4 regions of the Mesorhizobium sp. 131-2-1 genome follow, and region 2 is predicted to be linked to each of the others. Evidence: predicted binding sites of a transcription regulator. Region 2 holds the regulator's gene; each other region holds the start of a gene.
The links. The regulator PhoB, encoded in region 2, activates phosphate uptake and scavenging genes when phosphate is short. The targets are predictions, from matches to a motif close to TGTCATNNANCTGTCAT.
Positions count from the first base shown of each region.

Region 1 (5,531 bases), 310 kb from region 2:
TCGGCGCCGTGGTCGGTTTCGCCACCGTCATCACGGCGATGCTGATCAATGCCGGCGTGCCGGTCTTCGCCGCGATCCTGATCACCTTGCTGGTCGGCGTCGCCATCGGCCTGTTTCACGGTTTCGGCATCGTCAGGATGGGCCTGCCGCCCTTCATCATCACGCTGGCGACGCTGACCTCGCTGCGCGGCATCGGCCTGCTGATGACCAACGGCAATTCGATCTCGATCAACAACGATGCCTTCCAGGAATTCTCGCGCAATTCCTTCGTCGGCATCCCCAATCTGTTCTGGATGGTGATCCTGGTCGGCATCCCGGCCTACATCTTCCTGCACCACAGCCGCTGGGGCCGTTACCTGTTCTCGGTCGGCTCCAACGCCGAGGCCTCGCGCCTGTCGGGCGTCAATGTCCAGCGCACCATCTACATGGCCTATACGCTGTCCGGCCTGTGCGCCGCTTTCGTCGGCGTGCTGCTCGCCTCGCGCATCGGCATCGGCAATCCGACCCAGGCCGAGGGCTGGGAACTGCAGGCGATCGCCTCTTCGGTGATCGGCGGCACCTCGCTGTTCGGCGCGGTCGGCTCCGTGCACGGGCCGTTGCTCGGCGCCTTCATCCTCGCCACCATCAACAACGGCGCCAACCTTTTGAACGTCAACGCCTTCTGGCAGCGCATCATCACCGGCGTGCTGATCATCGTCATCGTCTATTTCGACGGGCTGCGCCGCCGCGGCAAGTAGGCTGACCTCGACCGCCGGCCCTCGCGACAGCTCGAGTGCCGGCGGCCCCATCAACAGACTGGATTGAAGCATGAAAGCAGTCGTCTGCCGCTCGCCCGGCGATCTTGTCCTCGAGGACCGCCCGGCGCCGGGGGCGCCGCCTGCCGGCTGGGCGCGGGTGGCCGTCAGCCATGTCGGCATCTGCGGCACCGACTACCACATCTTCGAAGGCAAGCACCCGTTCCTCGCCTATCCGCGCATCATGGGCCACGAGGTCTCCGGCACGGTTGTCGAGACCGGCGAAGGTGTCGCGCTGAGCGTCGGCGAGGCGGTCATTATCAATCCCTATCTCGCATGCGGCAAATGCATCGCCTGCCGCAAAGGCAAGCCGAATTGCTGCGTCAGGATCGAAGTGCTCGGCGTCCATCGCGACGGCGCCATGTGCGAGGAGATCCTGGTGCCGGCGCAAAATCTCTATCCGGCGAACGGCCTGTCGCTGGCCGATGCCGCCGCGGTCGAGTTCCTGGCCATCGGCGCGCATGCGGTGCGCCGCGTGCAGGCTGAGCCTGGCGCCAGGGCGTTGGTCATCGGCGCCGGCCCGATCGGGCTCGGCACCGCGCTGTTTGCCCGCATCGCCGGCCTCGATGTCAGCCTGCTCGACATGAGCAGTGAGCGCCTGCGCTTTGCCGAAAGCGAGCTCGGCTTTGCATCGCTCGACGGCTCGCGGCAAGCGGCGGCCGACCTGGTGCGCGAAGCGACCGGCGGCGAAGGTTTCGACGTGGTCTTCGATGCCACCGGCAACACGCAGTCGGTGCAGTCGGCCTTCGCCCACGTCGCGCATGGCGGCAGCCTCGTCCTGGTCAGCGTCGTCAAGGACGACATCACCTTCTCCGACCCTGAATTCCACAAGCGCGAGATGACGTTGATCGGCAGCCGCAACGCGCTCAGCGCCGACTTCGATCATGTCGCGGCCTCGATCCGCGGCGGCGCGGTGCCGATGGCCAAGCTCGTCACCCACCGCACCACCCTTGCCGGCACCCCCCGCGATCTCGCAAGATGGGCGCATGAGAAATCCGGCCTGATCAAGGCCGTCATCGAAGTCGGGTAGGACCATGCTGAAGATTGACGCGCACCAGCATTACTGGGAGATCGCGCGCGGCGACTATTCCTGGATGGGACCGCATGTCGCGCCGATCGTGCGCGACGTCTTCCCGGCCGACCTCAAGCCGCATCTGCAGGCCGCCGGCATCGCCCGCACTGTTGTCGTGCAGGCAGCAGCCACCGTCGCCGAAACCGAATTCATGCTCGACCTCGCCGACGAGGACGACAGCATCGCGGCGGTGGTCGGCTGGGTCGATCTCGACGCCAACGATGTCGAAGCGACGTTGCGACGGCTGGCGGCGCGGCCAAAATTCCGCGGCATCAGGCCGATGCTGCAGGACATCGACGACACATTCGACATCCTGAAGCCAAAGCAGCTCGCGGCGCTGAAGCTTCTGCCGAAACTCGGCCTGCGTTTCGACGCGCTGGCGCAGCCGCGCCACCTGCCGGTGGTGGCGGCATTGGCCGACCACATGCCGGACTTGCCCATCGTTGTCGACCACGCGGCAAAACCCTTCATCGCCAAGGGCATCCTCGAACCTTGGGCGAGCGACATGGCGGCCCTGGCGAAGCGGCCGTCGGTCGTCTGCAAATTCTCCGGGCTCGTCACCGAGGCCGGCCCGAACTGGTCGATCGCCGGCTTGAAGCCCTACGCCGACCACCTTCTCGCCTGCTTCGGGCCGGACCGGCTGATGTTCGGCAGCGACTGGCCGGTGTGCGAGCTGGCGGCCACCTACGAGAATTGGCTGGCCGCGGCGAAGGAGATTCTGGCAGGCCTTTCGCCGGCGGAACAGGACGCTGTCTTCGGCGGCACCGCCGCGCGGTTTTACGGCATCAGTTAGTCGTTGGCCGACAATTTGAGCTCGACCCGCTCCGCCGGAAACCGCGACTCCGAAAACTGGATCGGCTGACCGTCGAGCGTGACGTTGACCGCCACCGTGACCAGCACGATGGCGCCGGGCTGCAGGTCGAGATCGACAAGATCGGCGGCATCGGCATGGCGCGCCGACAGCACCGTCGACTGCCTGAGATAATCGTTGATGCCGAAGCGCTTGAGCGAGGCAGTGATCGATCCGGTCTCCGCCATGGCGGCGTCGATGCCGGCGAAGCGTTTGGCGTCGAACCAGGCGGTGGCGCGTGACACCGGATGGCCATCGGCTTCGCCGCGCGTCTCCAGGCGGAGCACGCCCGATCCCCTGGCAAGCTTCAAGGCGTCGGCGATGCGCCGGCTGGCGGGCTCGACGGATGAGGCGAGCAAGGCAATATGCCGTTCGCTCGTCTGCCCTTGCAGGCCGGTCGAGAAGCGCGTGCGGGCGCCGATCGGGTAGGAGAGCCGCTTGCGCGACAAGACGAAGGTGCCGCGGCCCTGCTCGGCCCTGAGCACGCCTTCCTGCACCAGCGCCGCAATGGCGCTGCGCACCGTATGCCGGTTGACGCCGTAGCGTTCGGCGAGCGCCATTTCCGGCGGCAGCGCCGCGTTCTCTGCGAAGTCGCCGGCGGCGATCCCTTGCAAAATCTGATCGGCGATCTGCCGCCACAACGAAACGCCGCTGCGCCGCTCGATGCTGGCCACCTGCTGCCCACTCATTTCCGCCCCCGGCTCTCCCACCCGCCCCAGACTTTTCGCAGGTGTCATCCACCCGTCATGGACTCGCGCTAGCTAATGCGTATAATTTGTATAGTTGTCTATATCAATAGACAAATTTACCCAATCGAGGGAGTGCTGCCATGCGAGGACAGGAAGCGCGCGAGCAGGCCGGGCGCAAGGCGGCGATGGCGACGCTGGTGCAGTCCAGCGGCGACGATCTCGCCCGGCTCTGGAGCGAGGCCGGCCTGCCATTGGAAGCCGAGCTGCTGCGCGGCCCCGAAACCGGCCTGGTGACGGTGCGCGGCCGCATCGGCGGCGGCGGCGCGCCCTTCAATGTCGGCGAGGCGACGGTGACCCGCGCCACGGTGCGGCTGCCCTCCGGCCAGGTCGGCCATTGCTATGCGCTCGGCCGCGACAGGCAGAAGGCGAAGCTGGCCGCGATCGCCGACGCGCTCTGGCAGGACCCGGCCCATCGCGAGGCGGTCGAGACCAGAGTGATCGCGCCGCTGCGGGAGGCGCTCGCCGGGGCACGCGAGAAACGCCGCGCCGAGACGGCGGCGACGAAAGTGGATTTCTTCACCATGGTGCGCGGAGAGGACTGATGGAGACGCAATCGATCGAAGGCGGCTTCGCCGATCCGGTGTTCAATGCCCAGACGGTGTTTCGCGCCATCATGGACGCGATGGCGCGGCCTGGCAGCGTGCAGCCCTTGCCAGCCCTTGCCCGTCCGCCGGCGCCGCTGTCGGCGACGTCAGGCGCGGTGGCGCTGGCGCTCTGCGACAACGACACCCCGCTCTGGCTCGATCCGGCCTTGCAGGCCGAGCCATCGGTCAAGTCCTGGCTCGGCTTCCATACTGGCGCGCCGCTAGCCAACACGCCGGCCGACGCGCATTTCGCGATTGTAGCCAGGCCGGCGGAGATGATGGCGCTGGACGGCTTTTCGCAAGGCACGCAGGAGTATCCCGATCGCTCGACGACGTTGATCCTCGCGGTCGGCGATCTGGTCTCGGGCGTGCCTCTGCTGCTCGAAGGGCCCGGCATCGAGAAGATGGCGATGGTCGCGCCGGCTGCGATGCCGCGCCACTTCATCGAGCAATGGAAGCAGAACAACCAGCGTTTTCCGCGCGGCGTCGACATCATCCTGGCCGCGCCAGATAGCCTCGCCTGCCTGCCGCGCACCACCCGCATCAAGACGATGGAGGCCTGACATGTATGTCGCGGTGAAGGGCGGCGAGGCCGCGATTGCCAACGCGCACCGCCTGCTTGCCGATCGCCGGCGCGGCGACCGCTCTGTGCCGGCATTGCGCCTCGACCAGATCGTCGAGCAGCTGGCGCTCGGCGTCGACCGGGTGATGAGCGAGGGATCGCTCCACGACCGCGAGCTGGCGGCGCTCGCCATCGTCCAGGCGCGCGGCGACATGATCGAGGCGATCTTCCTCATCCGCGCCTATCGCACCACGCTGCCCCGCTTCGGCTACACGAGGGCCATCGACACCGCCACGATGCTGGTCGAGCGGCGGGTGTCGGCGACCTATAAGGACCTGCCCGGCGGCCAGTTGCTCGGCCCGACCTTCGACTACACGCATCGGCTGCTCGACCCCGAACTTGCCGCCGGCGGCGACGTCGCCGACCCCGCCCAGCGCAGCACCGAAGCCGAACCCATGCCGCGCGTCTCGGCGATCCTCGCCCGCGAAGGCCTGATCGAGGCTGACGGCGACATGCCCGGCGACCACGTCCCCGGCGACATCACTCGCGAGCCGCTGCAGTTCCCGATGGCGCGCGACATCCGCTTGCAGGCGCTGTCGCGCGGCGACGAAGGTTTTCTGCTGGCGCTCGGCTATTCCACCCAGCGCGGCTACGCCCGCAACCATCCCTTTGTCGGCGAGGTCCGCATCGGTGAGGTCGAGCTGGAGCTCGACGTGCCGGAATTGCCCTTCGCGGTGCCGCTTGGCTCTATCCGTGTCACCGAATGCCAGATGGTCAACCAGTTCAAGGGTTCGGCCAAGGCGCCGCCGCAATTCACCCGTGGCTACGGCCTCGTCTTCGGCCAGAGCGAACGCAAGGCGATGGCGATGGCGCTCTGCGACCGTGCCTTGCGGGCAAGCGAGTTCGGCGAGGACGTCGTC
Region 1 covers NZ_AP023247.1:1,693,720-1,699,250, reverse strand. The annotation lists gene JG743_RS08350 (ABC transporter permease) at 1-737, shown strand, start outside; gene JG743_RS08345 (zinc-binding alcohol dehydrogenase family protein) at 808-1,824, shown strand; gene JG743_RS08340 (amidohydrolase family protein) at 1,829-2,659, shown strand; gene phnF (phosphonate metabolism transcriptional regulator PhnF) at 2,656-3,405, opposite strand; gene phnG (phosphonate C-P lyase system protein PhnG) at 3,546-4,007, shown strand; gene phnH (phosphonate C-P lyase system protein PhnH) at 4,007-4,612, shown strand; gene JG743_RS08320 (carbon-phosphorus lyase complex subunit PhnI) at 4,614-5,531, shown strand, end outside.
Region 1: the regulator PhoB is predicted to act here: its motif matches at 3,448-3,464, upstream of phnF (phosphonate metabolism transcriptional regulator PhnF).

Region 2 (5,531 bases):
GGTTGCCGGAACATGATGCTATTGGCTTTCCCGGCTCATTTGAAGCGGGAAGCCCTTTGACAGACGCCGCGGCTTTTGGGCCGCGGCGCCGAGTTATCAAACCGGCAAGGCCCGGCTTAGTTGCAGGCGGCGACGGCACCCGCGGCGACGCCGGCGCAGACTTCGTCCTTCTTGATCCAGCCCGCGTCGATGACGACGTTGAGGTTGTCCTTGGTGATCGCCACTGGCGTCAGGAACAGCGACTTGACGGTGTTGCCGCCCGGCGTGGTGAAGTCCTTGACGCCGGCGATGTCGGTCATCTTCTTGCCGTCGGCCAGTGCCGAGGCGATCTCGGCGGCGTTCTTGCCAAGCTCGCGAGCGTCCTTCCACACCGACACCGTCTGCGTGCCGAGCGCTATACGGTTGAGCGCGGCATGGTCGCCGTCCTGGCCCGATACTGGGACAGTTCCGGCCAACCCTTGAGCCGTCAGCGCGGCGACGACGCCGCCGGCGGTGCCGTCATTGGCCGCCACCACCGCATCGACCTTGTTGTCGTTGGCGGTCAGGAACTGCTCCATGTTCTTCTGGGCGTTGGCGGGCAGCCAGCCATCCGTATAGGCCTCGCCGACATTCTTGACCTTGCCGCTGTCGATGGCTTCCTTCAGGACTTCCATGGAGCCGGCGAACAGGAAATCGGCGTTCGGATCGGCGCCCGAGCCCTTGATGAAGACATAGTTGCCTTCCGGCTTGACCTTGAACACTTCGCGGGCCTGCATGCGGCCGACTTCCTTGTTGTCGAAGGTCAGGTAGAAGACGTCCTTGTTCTCGATCAGCCGGTCATAACCGACGACCGGAATACCCTCGTCCAGCGCCTTCTGCACCGCCGGCCCGATGGCCGAAGCGTCCTGCGCCAGCACGATCAGCGCATTGGCGCCCTGCGAGATCAGGCTTTCGACGTCGGTCAGCTGCTTGCCGGGATTGGACTGCGCGTCGGCGGAAATATACTTGTCGCCGGCCGCTTCGATGGCCTTCTTCATCGCCGCTTCATCGGTCTTCCAGCGCTCTTCCTGGAAGTTCGACCACGACACGCCGATGACCTTGTCCTTCGCCTGAGCGACCGACGCGAGCGTCAGCGACATGGCGACACCCGCCAGGATGGCGGCTGCAAATTTCTTCATAATATCCTCCCTGCGCCAACTGTGGCGCGACCCAGACTGGCCCTGAGGCCGGCATAGAGGCTTTTTTTCGAGCCCCGAAAAAATAGTGATCCAACGCCGGAGCGCTGTCAACATCGATTCTGATGGATTCGGAGGTGCTGGCGAATTTTTTTCGAGCCCCGGAATAAATAAATGACAGGCTGGCCGGCTTCTGCCAGTATTTATACGGTGTCGCCGACGGCCCTTCAGATCAAAAACGGCCGCGACGACCGGGAGGAAAATAGGGCATGTCGGTTGGAATCCGCCACGACGATCTGCGCCGACGCAACCGGGCGATGGTGATTTCGGCCGTGCGCCGTGCCGGCCAGCCGTCGCGGACCGAGATCGCCGCCACCACCGGCCTCAGCCATTCGACCATCTCGGCGATCTCGTCCGACCTGATCCAGGAAGGCATCCTGACCGAGAGCAAGGCCAGCGAGGCGGGTGCGCTGAAGCGAGGCCGGCCGCAGGTCGGGCTTGCCCTCAATCCGGAAGCCACGGCGGTGATGACGGTGGTCCTGTCGCTGAACTTCCTCTCCGTCGCCGTCATCGATTATGCCGGCCAGGTCATTGCCGAGGAGCAGCGCCGCCTCGACACGCTGACCATGCCGCGCGACGAGCTGATCGGAGAATGCGTCGCCATCGTCCGGCGCCGTTTCGAGGATCCCGACCTCGATGTCCGCGGCGTCGCCCGCATTGCCATGGGCATACAGGGCATCACCGACACCCATGCCCGCGCCATGCTGTGGTCGCCGATCACGCCGCAGACCGACATTGCCTTCGCCGACATACTGGAAGCCGAGTTCGGCGTTCCGGCCACCATGGAGAACGACTGCAACATGATGGCGGTGGCGCTGCAGTGGCGCGATCCCGAGCGCTACCGCGACGACTTCATCGCCATCCTGCTCTCGCATGGCATCGGCATGGGGCTGGTGCTGAAGGGAGAACTGTTCACTGGCACCCATTCCTCGGGCGGTGAATTCGGCCACATGATCCACCGGCCGGGCGGCGCGCTGTGTCGCTGCGGGCGGCGCGGCTGCGTCGAGGCCTATGCCGGCAACTACGCCATCTGGCGCAATGCCAAGGAGATGGGCGAGGATGCCGCGCCGGTCGATGTCAGCGACGCCGACATGCGCTCGCTCGCCGCCAGGGCTCGCGCCAGCGACGGCCCGGAGCGCGAGGCCTATCGCAAGGCCGGCGAGGCGCTCGGCTTCGGCCTCGGCAGCCTGTTCGCGCTGATCGATCCCGCGCCCGTCGCCATGGTCGGTGTCAGCGCCGCCGCTTTCGACCTGATCGAGCCGGCGCTGCGCGAGGCGATCGCTCAGACCGCCGGCGGCCAGCATTCGAAATCGATCTCCTTCGACACCGAGCCGAACGAACTGCCGCTGATCCGCGAAGGCTGCGCCATGCGGGCGCTCGGCTTCGTCGACCAGGAGATTTTCGCGCCGGGCGTCCAAGCGAAGGGCAGCGCCACCGGGAAGAACGTGGCCTGAGCGTCAATCTTCCCTGATCGCGTAGCCCGCACCGCGTATGGTGCGGATAACGTCGGGCATGCGGCCATTGTTGACCGCCTTGCGCAGCCGCCCGACATGCACGTCCACGGTGCGCTCGTCGATGTAGATCGTCTCGCCCCAGACATTGTCGAGTAGCTGGCTGCGCGAGAACACCCGGCCGGGATGGCGCATCATGAATTCGAGCAGTCGGAATTCGGTCGGCCCGAGCCTGATCTCGCTCTTCTTGCGGTAGACGCGGTGCGACTCGCGATCGAGCACGATGTCGCCGACCTTGAGCATGCTGGACAGGACTTCCGGCTTGGCGCGACGCAGCAGCGCCTTCACCCGCGCCATGAACTCCGGCGTCGAAAACGGCTTGACCAGATAGTCGTCGGCCCCGGTCGAGAGGCCGCGCACCCGGTCGCTTTCCTCGCCGCGCGCCGTCAGCATGATGATCGGCAGTCGCTCGGTCTCCGGCCGCATCCTGAGGCGGCGGCAGAGCTCGATGCCGGAAACCGCCGGCACCATCCAGTCGAGCACCAGAAGGTCGGGCACGTTCTCCTGCAGCCGGATCTCGGCCTCGTCGCCGCGCGTCACCACCTCGACCTGGTAGCCTTCCGATTCCAGATTGTAGCGGAGCAGCACCCCCAGCGGCTCCTCGTCCTCCACCACCATGATGCGTGGCGCGATCATCTGCAGGTCACCCTTCTTCTCAGGCCGCCGGCGCCGACATCGCCGTCTCGTCCAGCTTCGGACGATTGGCGGGCAGTTGCTGGCCGGTCAGCACGTAGTAGGCGTTCTCGGCGATGTTGGTGACATGGTCGCCGATGCGCTCCAGATTCTTGGCGCAGAACAACAGATGCGTGCAAGCGGTGATGTTGCGCGGATCTTCCATCATGTAGGTCAGCAGCTCGCGGAACACCGAGGTGTATTTGACGTCGATGCGTTCGTCGTCGTTGCGGAGCTTGGCGAGCGCAGCCGCATCCGCGGCGGCGTATTCCTCGATGACCCCTTGCACCTGGACCAGCACCAGCTGCGCCATGCCGTCGATGGAATGCGAGAGATCGCGCGGCGTGACGCTGAGGCCGACGGTGCCGACGCGCTTGGCGATGTTCTTGGCGAGATCGCCGATGCGCTCGAGGTCGCCCGCCATGCGGATCGAACCGACCACGGCGCGCAGATCGTTGGCCATCGGCTGGCGCTTGGCGATCAGCGTGATGGCGCGGTCGTCGAGCTCGCGCTGGCGCGCATCCATGATGGCGTCGTCGGACACCACGCGCTGCGCCAGCGCGTTGTCGGAATTGAGCAGCGCGCGCGTCGAGCCGGCGACCATCGAGCGGGCGAGATCGCCCATGTCGGCGATCAGCTTGCTGATCGCCCCGAGATCCTCGTCGAAAGACGCAACCGTATGATGTTCACCCATGATCCTGTCCTCGTGCTTGGAAATCAGCCGAACCGGCCGGTGATGTAGTCCTGGGTGCGCTTGTCGTCAGGGTTGGTGAACATCTTGTCGGTGGCGCCCTCCTCGACCAGGTAGCCGAGATGGAACATCGCCGTGCGCTGCGACACGCGCGCCGCCTGCTGCATCGAGTGGGTGACGATGACGATCGTGTAGTTCTGGCGCAGCTCGTCGATCAGTTCCTCGACGCGGGCGGTGGCGATCGGGTCGAGCGCCGAGCAGGGCTCGTCCATCAGGATCACCTCCGGCGACACGGCGATGGCGCGGGCGATGCACAGGCGCTGCTGCTGGCCGCCGGACAGGCCGGTGCCGGGCTCCTGCAGGCGGTCCTTCACCTCGTTCCAGATCGCCGCCTTCTTCAGGCTGGATTCGACGATCTGGTCCATGTCGGCCTTGCGCTTGGCCAGCCCATGGATGCGCGGGCCGTAGGCGACGTTCTCGTAGATCGACTTCGGGAACGGGTTGGGCTTCTGGAACACCATGCCGACGCGGGCTCTCAGTTCGACGACGTCGATGCTCTTGTCGTAGATATCCTCTTCGTCGAGCGTGATCTTGCCGGTCACGCGCGCCGAATCGATGGTGTCGTTCATGCGGTTGAGGCAGCGCAGGAAAGTCGACTTGCCGCAGCCCGAAGGGCCGATCAGCGCCGTCACCTGGTTGAGGCGGACGTCGAGATTGACGTCGAACAGCGCCTGCTTCTCGCCATAGAACACGCCGACCTTGTCGCCGCGCATCTTGATCACTTCGTTCGACTTGGCGTTCATCTTGTCGCCCACTGCGTTTTCAAGAGACTGTTCGGTCATGATGTTCATACCAGATGCCTTCTTTTACCAGCGCCGTTCGAACCGGCGCCTGAGCACGATCGCTGTGATGTTCATGGCCATGAGGAAGACGAGCAGGATGATGATGGCTCCCGACATGCGCTCGACGAAGGCGCGTTCGGCCTCGTTGGCCCACATGTAGATCTGCACCGGCAGCGCGGTCGCCGGATCGAACGGCGTCTTCGGATAGTCGGCGACGAAGGCGACCATGCCGATCAGGAGCAGCGGCGCGGTCTCGCCGAGCGCGCGCGCCAGCCCGATGATGGTGCCGGTCAGGATGCCCGGGGCGGCAAGCGGCAGGATGTGCTGGAACACCATCTGCATCTTGGAAGCGCCGAGGCCAAGCGCCGCCGAGCGGATCGACGGTGGCACGGCGGCAAGCGCTGCGCGGGTAGCGATGATGATCGTCGGTAGCGTCATCAGCGTCAGCACCAGGCCGCCGACGAAGGCGGCCGAGCGCGGCATGCCGAGGAAGTTGATGAACACCGCAAGGCCGAGCAGGCCGAAGACGATCGACGGGACCGCTGCCAGATTGTTGATGTTGACTTCGATCAGGTCGGTGAAGCGGCTCTTTTTGGCGAAC
Region 2 covers NZ_AP023247.1:1,383,228-1,388,758, reverse strand. The annotation lists gene xylF (D-xylose ABC transporter substrate-binding protein) at 117-1,157, opposite strand; gene JG743_RS06795 (ROK family protein) at 1,424-2,668, shown strand; gene phoB (phosphate regulon transcriptional regulator PhoB) at 2,672-3,361, opposite strand; gene phoU (phosphate signaling complex protein PhoU) at 3,381-4,091, opposite strand; gene pstB (phosphate ABC transporter ATP-binding protein PstB) at 4,115-4,939, opposite strand; gene pstA (phosphate ABC transporter permease PstA) at 4,955-5,531, opposite strand, start outside.

Region 3 (5,531 bases), 3.4 Mb from region 2:
GCCGCCGCCCAGATGAGCGAATGGAACGGCTCAGGCACCAATGTCTCGGAAGGGCTGGCCTGGGGCATGCGGGTGCTGTCGCCGCAGGCGCCCTATACCGACGCGACGCCCTGGAAGACCTCGGGGGTCAGCAAGGTCGTAATGCTCTTGACCGACGGCGAAAACGTCGTCTACGGCGCCAGCGGCCAGCCGACCAAGTCGGACTATACGTCCTACGGCCATCTTGCCGGCGCCCGCTTCGGCTCCGACAACCAGACGGCGGCTGCGCGCAATGTCGATGGCTGGACCAAGGACGTCTGCACGCAGCTCAAGAGCCAGGGCGTGCAGGTCTACACCATGGTGCTGCAGGCCGACACGGCGGCCAACCGCGCGCTTTACAGCGCCTGCGCCTCCGATCCGAGCGACTATTACGCCGTCAATGATCCGAGCAAGTTGCCGAACGTCTTCCAGACCATCGCCAACAAATTCTCAAAGTTGCAGCTGACCAACTGAACGGCGGTTCCGCCCCGCCGGCTCAGCTCGTATGGGCGACGACCTTGTCGACCGTTTCGGGGAAGAAGTCCGGAGCGGCGTTTCGCTTGCCGAACATCATGTCGTACTGGATCAGGCGGAAATCGTTGATCGCCGGGTCGATCTTCTTCTGCCGCGCCCAGTCGGGCGTGGCCTCGCCGGCCGGCGAGAGCAGAAGGTTGCGGTCGACGACGCGGTAGCGCTCACGCAAGGCACCGAGGAAGCCGGTGTAATAAGGATGCGTGATGCCGGCTGTCGTCAGGATGTGGTAGGGCAAGAAGGCAGGGCTCACCGCGCCCATGTCCTCGGCCGGACCGGTGCGGTTCGACCAGATGATCAGCGGCGTCTGGTGGTGCTCGAGCGCAGCCTCCGGCGAGGGTTCCTTGCGCGGCGCCACATTGTCCTTGAGGAAGCCGGTCTCGACATAAACCGGGCCGAGCGGCGGCAAGTGGTCGCCGAAGAAGGCGATCACCGTCGGCCGCTCGCGCTTCTTTGCCCATTCGACCAGCCGCTGCAGCCCGCGGTCGGCGTCGGACGATCCTTCGGCGTAGGAGAGTAGCGATTCCCGCGCCCAGGAGCTGATTGGCGCTGCGACCTTGTGGGTCGGATTGTAATAGCGGTACGGCTCGTAGGGCCCATGGTTCTGCAGGCTGACGGCGAACAGGAAGACCGGATCCTCGCTGTCGTCGGCCTCGCGGATGATCTCGTCGGTCATCGCCGCGTCGGAGGCGAGTGGCCCGCGCTTTTCCATCGGCGGCAGCGTCTCCTCCGAGCGGAAGTCGGTGAAGCCGAAATCGGCATAGACCGCGCCGCGGTTCCAGAACCAGTTGGTGCCGGGATGGATGGCGCGCGCCCGGTAGCCCTCGCTCTTCAGGAAGGTCGCCAGCGACGGCGTCGGCGTGCGCACATATTGCTGGTAGGGGATGGAGCCCGCCGGCAGGAAGGCGTTGGAAAAGCCGGTCAGCGCCTCGAACTCGATGTTGGCGGTCATTCCGCCGAATTCCGGCGAGAACATGTAGCCGGAACGCAGCGCCCGCACATTTGGGATCGGGTCCGGCGTGATGGTGACGCCGGGCAGCTTGGTCGGATCCCAGAAGGATTCGCTCATGACGATGATGATGTCTGGCTTCTCGTCGGGCACCGAGGCCGCCACCTCGGGCCTCTCGATCGCCGCGATCGCCTTGTCGGAATAGCCCGAAGGCGCCGAGACATGCGCCATCGGCACGTTGAGCGCGAAGGCCAGCGCAAAACCGTTGGAGGCGTAGTTTTCCTTCTGGTCCCACATGATCGGGATGATCTGCAGCCGATCGCGGGTCCACGAGAAGGTGGCGTAATCCATGATCGAGACGAAGAAGGCGAGCAGCGGCACCGCCAGCGTCAGCCGCGCCAGCCGTCCCTTGCGGCTGAGGATCGGCACCTTGCGGCGCCACAGGCGCCAGCCATAGACGAGCAGCGCTAGGCCGGCGACGATCCCCACTGCCAGCATGGCGGCGGTCCACGGCCGTTCGCGCACCAGAAGCGGCATCAGCGCCATGATCTGGCGGGAATAGAGGAAATCGGTCGGGTAGAGCGGATCACCGAGATAGTGCGATTTCTGGTGGCCGACAAAGGCCAGCGCCAGCGTCAGCGGCGCCACGATCATCAGGCCCTGGTGGCTGCGGCCGATGACGGCGTCGAGACCGATCAGCACCAGCGCGAAGACGATGATGGTGGTCCAGCCCGGCTTGAAGGGCTGCAGGAAGAAGGCGACCGTGCCGGAAAAATCGCCGCGCACGATCCATTCGATGGCGAAAACCAGTATGGCAGAGGCGAGAAGGGTGGCGAGACCGTAGCGGACGATCGGCCATCTGCGCCCCGGCAGGTAGCCGGTGGACGGATCGTCTTCCAAGAACTGTGGCGCGGGTTTGACCGCGCCCTTCCTGATCCTTGCCACTTCACTTCCCCCGGCCCGCGCAACGCGTTTTTCCACCCGCGTCACCGTTCTGTCATGGAACTGTCATCTAAAAGCTAGCGGCCTGTGGCGAAAATAAGAAGAGCCAGCAAACGATTCGTGAGCGGTTTTCATCATCAGTGATCGCCAAAAAGCCTTTTGGAACAGGCACTCGGGCGGGATTTCGCTTCCGGATGGGGCAGCGCGGGCTTGACTTGCCCGTCCGCCTTGCGCCACAGGCAGGAAAAATCAGCCATTGGAGAGCCTCGACATGGCCGTCGCATTCACCTTTCCGGGACAGGGCAGCCAGGCTGTCGGCATGGGCAAAGACCTGGCAGACGCCTTTCCCGAGGCGCGCAAGGTGTTCGAGGAAGTCGACGCCGCGCTCGGCGAAAAACTGTCGAAGCTGATCTGGGAGGGGCCGGAAGAGACGCTGACGCTGACCGCCAACGCCCAGCCGGCGCTGATGGCGGTGTCGCTGGCCGCGATCCGGGCGCTGGAAGCGCGAGGCTTCTCGCTGAGAGACAAGGTGGCCTACGTCGCCGGGCATTCGCTGGGCGAATATTCGGCGCTTGCCGCCGCCGGCTTCGTTTCAGTGGCGGACGCAGCGCGGCTGCTGCGTGCGCGCGGCAACGCCATGCAGGCGGCGGTGCCGGCGGGCGAGGGCGCCATGGCGGCGATCATCGGGCTGGAGCAGGCCGATGTCGAAGCCGCCTGCACCGAGGCGGCGAAAGGCTCCGTCTGCCAGATCGCCAACGACAATGGTGGCGGCCAGCTGGTGATCTCCGGCGCCAAACCAGCGGTCGAGCTGGCGGCGAAACTGTGCACCGAAAAGGGCGCCAAGCGGGCGCTGATGCTGCAGGTCTCGGCGCCTTTCCACTCGGCGCTGATGCAGCCTGCGGCCGAAATCATGCGCGAGGCGCTGGCCGGCGTGGCAAAGAATTCCCCGGCTGTTCCCGTCGTCTCCAACGTCACCGTGACGCCGACCAGCGACCCGGATGAGATCGCCCGGCGGCTGGTCGAGCAGGTGACGGGCCGCGTGCGCTGGCGCGAGACGGTCGAATGGTTCGCCGCCAACGGCGTCGCGACGCTTTATGAGGTGGGTGCCGGCAAGGTTCTGTCGGGCCTGGCGCGGCGCATCAACCGTGATGTCGCCACCGGCGCCGTGGGCACCGCGGCCGATGTCGAAGCGGCGCTGGCCGCGCTTGCATAATCCACTGGCGATTTGAACGCACCCATGTGAAGGGTGTCCTCTGAGATCAGGAGACAAGAATGTTCGAACTGACCGGCCGCAAGGCGCTCGTCACCGGCGCATCGGGGGGCATCGGCGAGGCGATCGCCCGTGTGCTGCACAGCCAGGGCGCGATCGTCGGCCTGCATGGGACGCGGATAGAGAAGCTCGAGGCGCTGGCCGCCGAGCTCGGCGACCGCGTGATGCTGTTTCCGGCCAACCTGTCCGACCGCGACGAGGTCAAGGCGCTCGGCCAGAAGGCGGAGGCCGACCTCGAAGGCGTCGACATCCTCGTCAACAATGCCGGCATCACCAAGGACGGCCTGTTCGTGCGCATGTCCGATGCCGACTGGGACAGTGTGCTGGAGGTCAACCTCACCGCCGTCTTCCGGCTGACCCGCGAGCTCACCCATCCGATGATGCGCCGCCGCCATGGCCGCATCATCAACATCACCTCGGTGGTTGGCGTCACCGGCAATCCCGGCCAGACCAATTACTGCGCTTCCAAGGCGGGCATGATCGGCTTTTCCAAGTCGCTGGCGCAGGAGATCGCCACCCGCAACATCACCGTCAACTGCGTCGCCCCGGGCTTCATCGAATCGGCCATGACCGACAAGCTCAACGACAAGCAGAAGGAGACGATCATGGCGGCGATCCCGACCCGGCGCATGGGCACAAGCGCCGAAGTGGCGTCCGCTGTCGCCTATCTCTCCTCCAACGAGGCGGCCTACGTCACCGGCCAGACCATTCATGTGAATGGCGGCATGGCGATGATCTAAGGTGCGTTGATGTTCAGGTGATGCCGGCCTGCAAACGGCGGCTTTCTGCGCTTCCGGTGCTCACGGACCCGAATGTCCGCTCCGCTCCGGTTCTCGAAAGCGGCATTTTCGGCTCGGCCTGACCTGAATCTCGACACACCCTGGCGGACCAAGGTCCGGCGGTTGTGAAAAGAGCCGTTTCGGCTTGGACCTCAGCCATTTTTCGTGTAATGCGGCCCGCAACCCGGCGGTTCGGGCAAAAACCGGTCCAGTCCGTTGCGTTTCCGGCAGGACCATCTTTCAGCTTGATTAGCGGCATTCCGCCCGCTAACGAAGACAAACAGACAAAAGACGAGGATGCCCCAAATGAGTGACACCGCAGAGCGCGTCAAGAAGATCGTCATCGAGCACCTGGGCGTCGATGCCGACAAGGTGACGGAGCAGGCGAGCTTCATCGACGATCTTGGCGCTGACAGCCTCGACACGGTCGAACTCGTCATGGCGTTCGAAGAAGAGTTCGGCGTCGAGATTCCGGACGATGCTGCCGAGACCATTTTGACCGTCGGCGATGCCGTGAAGTACATCGACAAGGCCTCTGCCTGAGGCTTTTCGCAGGCATTATCGGGGAGGACCTGCGATGAGGCGTGTCGTCGTCACGGGCCTTGGCCTGGTTTCGCCGTTCGGCATGGGCTTCGAGCACAGCTGGAAGGAACTGCTGACCGGCCGCAGCGCCGCCAAGCGCGTCACCGAGTTCGAAGTGGAGGATCTTGCCTGCAAGATCGCTCACGTCATTCCGCGCGGTGACGGCTCCAACGGCACGCTCAATCCCGAAGCCGTGCTCGAGCCGAAGGAATTGCGCAAGATCGGCGACTTCATCCTCTACGGGATTGCGGCCGCCGACGAGGCGCTGAAGGATTCCGGCTGGCAGCCGAGCAGCGAAGAAGAGCGTTGCGCCACCGGCGTCATGATCGGCTCCGGCATCGGCGGCCTCGAGGGCATTGCCGAGAATGCGCTGATCCTGCATGAGCGCGGGCCGCGTCGCATCAGCCCGTTCTTCATTCCCGGAAACATCATCAACCTGGTGTCGGGGCAGGTGTCGATC
Region 3 covers NZ_AP023247.1:4,815,944-4,821,474, reverse strand. The annotation lists gene JG743_RS23635 (pilus assembly protein) at 1-492, shown strand, start outside; gene JG743_RS23630 (LTA synthase family protein) at 515-2,443, opposite strand; gene fabD (ACP S-malonyltransferase) at 2,712-3,653, shown strand; gene fabG (3-oxoacyl-[acyl-carrier-protein] reductase) at 3,713-4,450, shown strand; gene JG743_RS23615 (acyl carrier protein) at 4,796-5,032, shown strand; gene fabF (beta-ketoacyl-ACP synthase II) at 5,067-5,531, shown strand, end outside.
Region 3: the regulator PhoB is predicted to act here: its motif matches at 2,494-2,510, upstream of JG743_RS23630 (LTA synthase family protein).

Region 4 (5,531 bases), 3.0 Mb from region 2:
GATTGGTGATCGGCACCATGGTCTCGACGCGGCGGTCGAGATTGCGCGGCATCAGGTCGGCCGAGGAGATGTAGACGATCGCCTCGTCCGACGGCAGGCCGTGGCCGTCGCCGAAGCAGTAGATGCGGCTGTGCTCGAGGAAGCGGCCGACGATCGATTTCACTCTTATGTTCTCCGACAGGCCCGGCACCTGCGGCCTCAGGCAACAGATGCCGCGCACGACGAGGTCGATCTCGACGCCGGCACGGCTGGCGTCATACAGCGCGTCGATGATGATCGGGTCGACCAGCGCGTTCATCTTCATCCAGATGCGGGCCGGCCGGCCCTCCCGCGCATGGGCTATCTCGTCCGAAATATGCTTCAGGATACGGTTGCGCAGCGTGAACGGCGAGACGGCGAGCCGCATCTCCTCGGTGGGTTCGGCATAGCCGGTGATGAAGTTGAACAGCTGCGCGACATCGCGGGCGATGGTTGGGTCGGTGGTGAAGAAGGACAGGTCGGTGTAGATGCGCGCGGTGACCGGATGGTAGTTGCCGGTGCCGAGATGCACGTAGTTGCGCAGCTTGCCGTCCTCGCGCCGCACCACCAGCGACATCTTGGCGTGGGTCTTCAATTCGAGGAAGCCGAACACGACCTGGACGCCGGCGCGTTCGAGGTCGCGGGCCCAGCGGATGTTGGCTTCCTCGTCGAAACGCGCCTTAAGCTCAACCAGAGCGGTCACCGATTTGCCGGCTTCGGCGGCGTCGACCAGCGCGCGCACGATCGGACTGTCGTTGGAGGTGCGGTAGAGCGTCTGCTTGATCGCCACTACCTCCGGGTCGGCCATCGCCTGGCGCAGGAACTGCACCACCACGTCGAAGGATTCGTAGGGGTGGTGGACGACGATATCCTTCTCGCGGATGGCGGCGAAACAGTCGCCGCCATGCTCACGAATGCGCTCTGGAAAGCGCGGATTGTAGGGCGTGAACTTCAAATCGTCGCGGGCGACGGCGACGATCTCGGAAATCTGGCTGAGCGCCAGCGGTCCGGTGAGCACGCTGATGCGGCTCCACGAGACGCCGAGCTCGCCGGCGACGAAGTCGCGCAGCTGGGCCGGCATCGACATGTCGAACTCGATGCGGATGACCGAACCGCGGCGGCGGCGCTTCAGCGCCGTCTCGAACAGGCGCACCAGATCTTCCGATTCTTCCTCGACCTCGATGTCGCTGTCGCGGATGAGGCGGAAGGTGCCGGAGCCCTTGACCTCATAGCCGGGGAACAGCTTGCCGATATAGAGGCCGACCGCTTCCTCCAACGGAATGAAGCGGACATGGTGCTTGCGATCGGGCAGACGGATGAAGCGCTTCAGGGCCACTGGCAGGCGCAGCAGCGCGCTCATCTCCTCGCCGTTCTTGCGGTGGCGCAGTTGCAGCGCCATCGAGAAGCCGAGGTTGGGGATGAACGGGAACGGATGCGCCGGGTCGATCGACAGCGGGGTCAGCACCGGAAACACCTGCTCCTGGAAATGCTCTTCCAGCCAGGCTTTCTCGTCCTTGGTCAGCGCGTCGCGGGTGATGCTCTCGATGCCTTCCTTGTTGAGCAGCTCCATCAGCGCCGACAGGCTCTTCTGCTGGTCCTCCTGCAGGCGCTCGACCTCGCGCAGCAGCTGTTCGAGCTGCTGTTCGGGCGTGCGGCCGTCCGGGCTCTTCAGCGCGATGCCCTCGCGCACCTGGCCGGCAAGGCCGGCGACGCGGACCATGAAGAACTCGTCGAGATTGCCAGCCGAGATCGACAGAAACCGGACCCTCTCAAGCAGCGGATGGTGAGGGTTCAGCGATTCCTCCAGCACGCGCCGGTTGAACTGCAGCCAGGAGAATTCGCGGTTGACGAAGCGGTCGGGATTGCCGCTCTCGGCGCTTGCCGCCTCGATGGTGATGAACTCGCTCTGCACCGGCTTCAGTTCGTTCATTGTTCCCTGCCCGCAACCATTCTCTTTTGAGGCGCCGCTATCCCCGATGGGCCGGCGGCGCTCCAACTTGCAATTGTGACGCACGATCCTTCGTGAAGCCGTCCCGATTCCGGGGTCATGCGCTTAACCGGCTCAACTTATCCTCTGACAGGCTTTTGCGACAGTTTCATTTCATCGATCTTGCAAAGAGGCCGGTTATGATCCAGATGCAGACTGGCCGAAACAAGCCGAGACCAATTGGAGACGACGATGGCAGGCGGTTCCATTCCCCATTTCCAGAACGATGCGGGCCATCCGGCGATCGACATCGGCGTCAAGGAATTCATGTGCACGGGCGCCAACCCGCCTTTCGACCATCCGCATGTGTTCCTCGACATGGGCGACGACAATGAGAAGGTCTGCCCCTACTGCTCGACGCTCTACCGCTATTCGGCGAAGCTGAAGGCGACCGAAACGGCCCCCGCAGGCTGCCTCTATATCGACCAGGCCGCCTGATCCCCTTCCGACGATGAGCGAGACGCGGTCCCGGCAGGTCGTCATCGCCGGGGCCGGCATAGCGGGGCTGACGGCGGCGCTTGCCTTCGCCGAGCGCGGCCATCCCGTAACGGTGTTCGAACAGGCCAGGCAACTCGAGGCCGCCGGTGCCGGCATCCAGCTTTCCCCCAATGCGACGCGAATCCTCGGGCAACTCGGCGTGCTGGAGCGGCTCCTGCCGCATGCGGTGCGGCCTGAGGCGGTGGTGCTCAAGGATGCCGCCGCGCTGAGGGAACTGGCGCGTGTGCCGCTCGGACGAGCCGCCGAGAGCCGCTGGGGAGCACCCTATCTCGCCGCCCATCGCGCCGACGTGCAGGCGGCGCTGACGGCTCAGGTGGCGGAACGCCCGGATGTCGAACTCGTCACCGGCGCGCGGGTGACCGGTGTCGCCACCGGACCGCAGGACATTGCCGTGACGGCTGAAGCCGACGGCCGCACGATCGAGGCCAGAGGCCAATTGCTGGTCGGCGCCGACGGCGTCTGGTCGTCGGTTCGCGAAAAGCTCGCCGGTAAGGAGCCGAGCTTCGGCAAAAGCCGTTTCTCGGGCGAGCTCGCCTGGCGCGCCACCGTCGCGGCGGAGAGTGCCGCCGGAGAGGCTTTTGCCGCGATCGGTGCCGCGGATTGCGTCACCACCTTCCTCCATCCCGGTTTCCACCTGGTGGCCTATCCGGTAAGCCAGGGTAGCGCCGTCAACCTCGCCGCCTTCACCAGGGGCGAGCGCATCGCGGAAGGCTGGTCCGGCCATGCCGACCCGGCGATCCTCTCGGGCGCCATGCGCGGCACGGCGCCGGCGCTGGCAAGGCTTGTCGCGCTGGCCGGTCCGTGGACGGCGTTTCCGATCCACACGGTCGAGCAACAGCGCTGGACGATGCCAGACGGGATCGCGCTGATCGGCGATGCGGCGCATGCAATGACGCCGTTCGCGGCGCAGGGTGCTGCCATGGGCATAGAAGACGCCGCCATGCTTGCCGGCCTGATCGCCGACTTCCCTGCCGACTTGCGACAGGGTCTTGCCACTTGGGAGAAGCTGAGGCGGCCGCGCATCGAAAAGGTCATCCGGCGCGGCGCGCTCAACCGCCTTGCCTGGCACGCCCGGGGACCGGTGGCGGTCGCGCGCAACCTGGTGCTGGCGACACGGCCGGCGGACAAGCTCGCCGCGGATCTGGACTGGCTGTACGGGTGGGAGCAGCGGAAGGCTGTGCGCCGGTAGGTTTCGACCTCGGAGAAACGCCCGGAGGGGCGCGAAGGAATAAGGCGTTCGCCCTGATCAGCCGGAACAACGACTAGTCATACAGTTGCATCGACCATCCAAGCGACGCCGGCAGCGGGTTCCACCAGCCGGTGCGCAGGCCGGCGGTGCGCAGGCCCGCCGCCGTCCAGGTGTTGCAACCGACCAGTGCGTTGAAATGGCCGTTGGCCTCGTAGAAGCGGTCGTAGGTCGAGTAGCCGGCGTCTTCAATCACCATCGGCCCGTCTGGCCCTTGTTGAAAACTCGCCGCGATATAGTCGAGCAGTGCTGCAAAACGCGCCTCGTCGACATCGAAACCGGCGACGTCTGGATGCGGCTCCGCGATCGCGCCGGCGACATCGACATGCATCACCGAAGCATCGAGGGTCAGCGCCTTCAACACCGGCACCGCCTTCACCTGCGACCATGTCGGCGTCTCCAGGTAGAAGGCACGGCCGCCCCAGCCGAAGACGATGTAGCGCACCGCCGGCGCGTCGGAAGGCAGGCCGGCATCGGCGAGGAAATGGAAGCGCCGGCGCACCTCGTCGTCGACCGGAATGGCGATGTCGGTGTGGATCGGGTTCCTCAGCACCAGAATGTGCCGCGTGCCCTCGCCCGCGGCCGCCGCCGGCCAAAGCGGCCGCGGCACCAGCGTGCCGAAGGTCGCCGCGAGCACGATCACGGCAACCAGCATGGAAAGGAACCGCCGGAATTTTCTCATCGATGACGCCCCCGCTGCTCTGCCGCCAATCGCATCAGCGGATCCATAAGAAAAAAGCCCGGCCGCATTACGGCCGGGCTTTTTGTTCGGAGTGGAACCGCTCAGTGCAGGATCTGCGACAGGAACAGTTTTGTCCGCTCATGGCGCGGATGGTCGAAGAACTCAGCCGGCGTGTTCTGCTCGACGATCTGGCCCTGGTCCATGAAGATCACCCGGTTGGCGACCTTGCGGGCAAAGCCCATCTCGTGGGTGACGCACAGCATCGTCATGCCTTCCTCGGCCAGACCCACCATCGTCTCCAGCACTTCCTTGATCATTTCCGGGTCGAGCGCCGAGGTCGGCTCGTCGAACAGCATGATGCGCGGGTTCATGCACAGCGAACGGGCGATCGCCACGCGCTGCTGCTGGCCGCCCGACAACTGGCCCGGATATTTGTTGGCCTGTTCCGGAATTTTCACCCGCTTGAGGAAATGCATGGCGATTTCCTCCGCCTGCTTCTTCGGCGTCTTGCGCACCCAGATCGGCGCCAGCGTGCAGTTCTCCAAAATGGTCAGATGCGGGAACAGGTTGAAGTGCTGGAACACCATGCCGACCTCGCGGCGCACCTCGTCGATCTTCTTCAGATCGTTGGTCAGTTCCTTGCCGTCGACGATGATCTTGCCCTTCTGGTGCTCCTCGAGCCTGTTGATGCAGCGGATCATGGTCGACTTGCCGGAACCGGACGGGCCGCAGATGACGATGCGCTCGCCGCGCATCACCTTCAGATTGATGTCCTTCAGCACATGGAACTCGCCGTACCATTTGTGCATGCCGACGATGTCGATGGCGACATCGGTGGTCGAGATGTGCATCTTCTTGGCGTCAACCTTGATCTCGTCGGCGCTGACGGCGTTTTCGGTGGCCATGGTCAATTCCCCTTGTCGTTGTATTTGATGCATGTCGTTACCCCAAAACCGCTACACTTTTGGGCGACATGCATCAGCGTTTGTGGCCGGTGTCGAGCCGGCGCTCCGTGTACATTGAATAGCGCGACATGCCGAAACAGAACAGCCAGAACACGAAGGCGGCGAACACCAGGCCGGACTTGGCTGTCTGCGCCG
Region 4 covers NZ_AP023247.1:4,342,863-4,348,393, forward strand. The annotation lists gene JG743_RS20990 (RNA degradosome polyphosphate kinase) at 1-1,948, opposite strand, end outside; gene JG743_RS20995 (zinc-finger domain-containing protein) at 2,198-2,443, shown strand; gene JG743_RS21000 (FAD-dependent monooxygenase) at 2,457-3,692, shown strand; gene JG743_RS21005 (TIGR02117 family protein) at 3,766-4,431, opposite strand; gene JG743_RS21010 (amino acid ABC transporter ATP-binding protein) at 4,533-5,336, opposite strand; gene JG743_RS21015 (amino acid ABC transporter permease) at 5,410-5,531, opposite strand, start outside.
Region 4: the regulator PhoB is predicted to act here: its motif matches at 2,106-2,122, upstream of JG743_RS20990 (RNA degradosome polyphosphate kinase).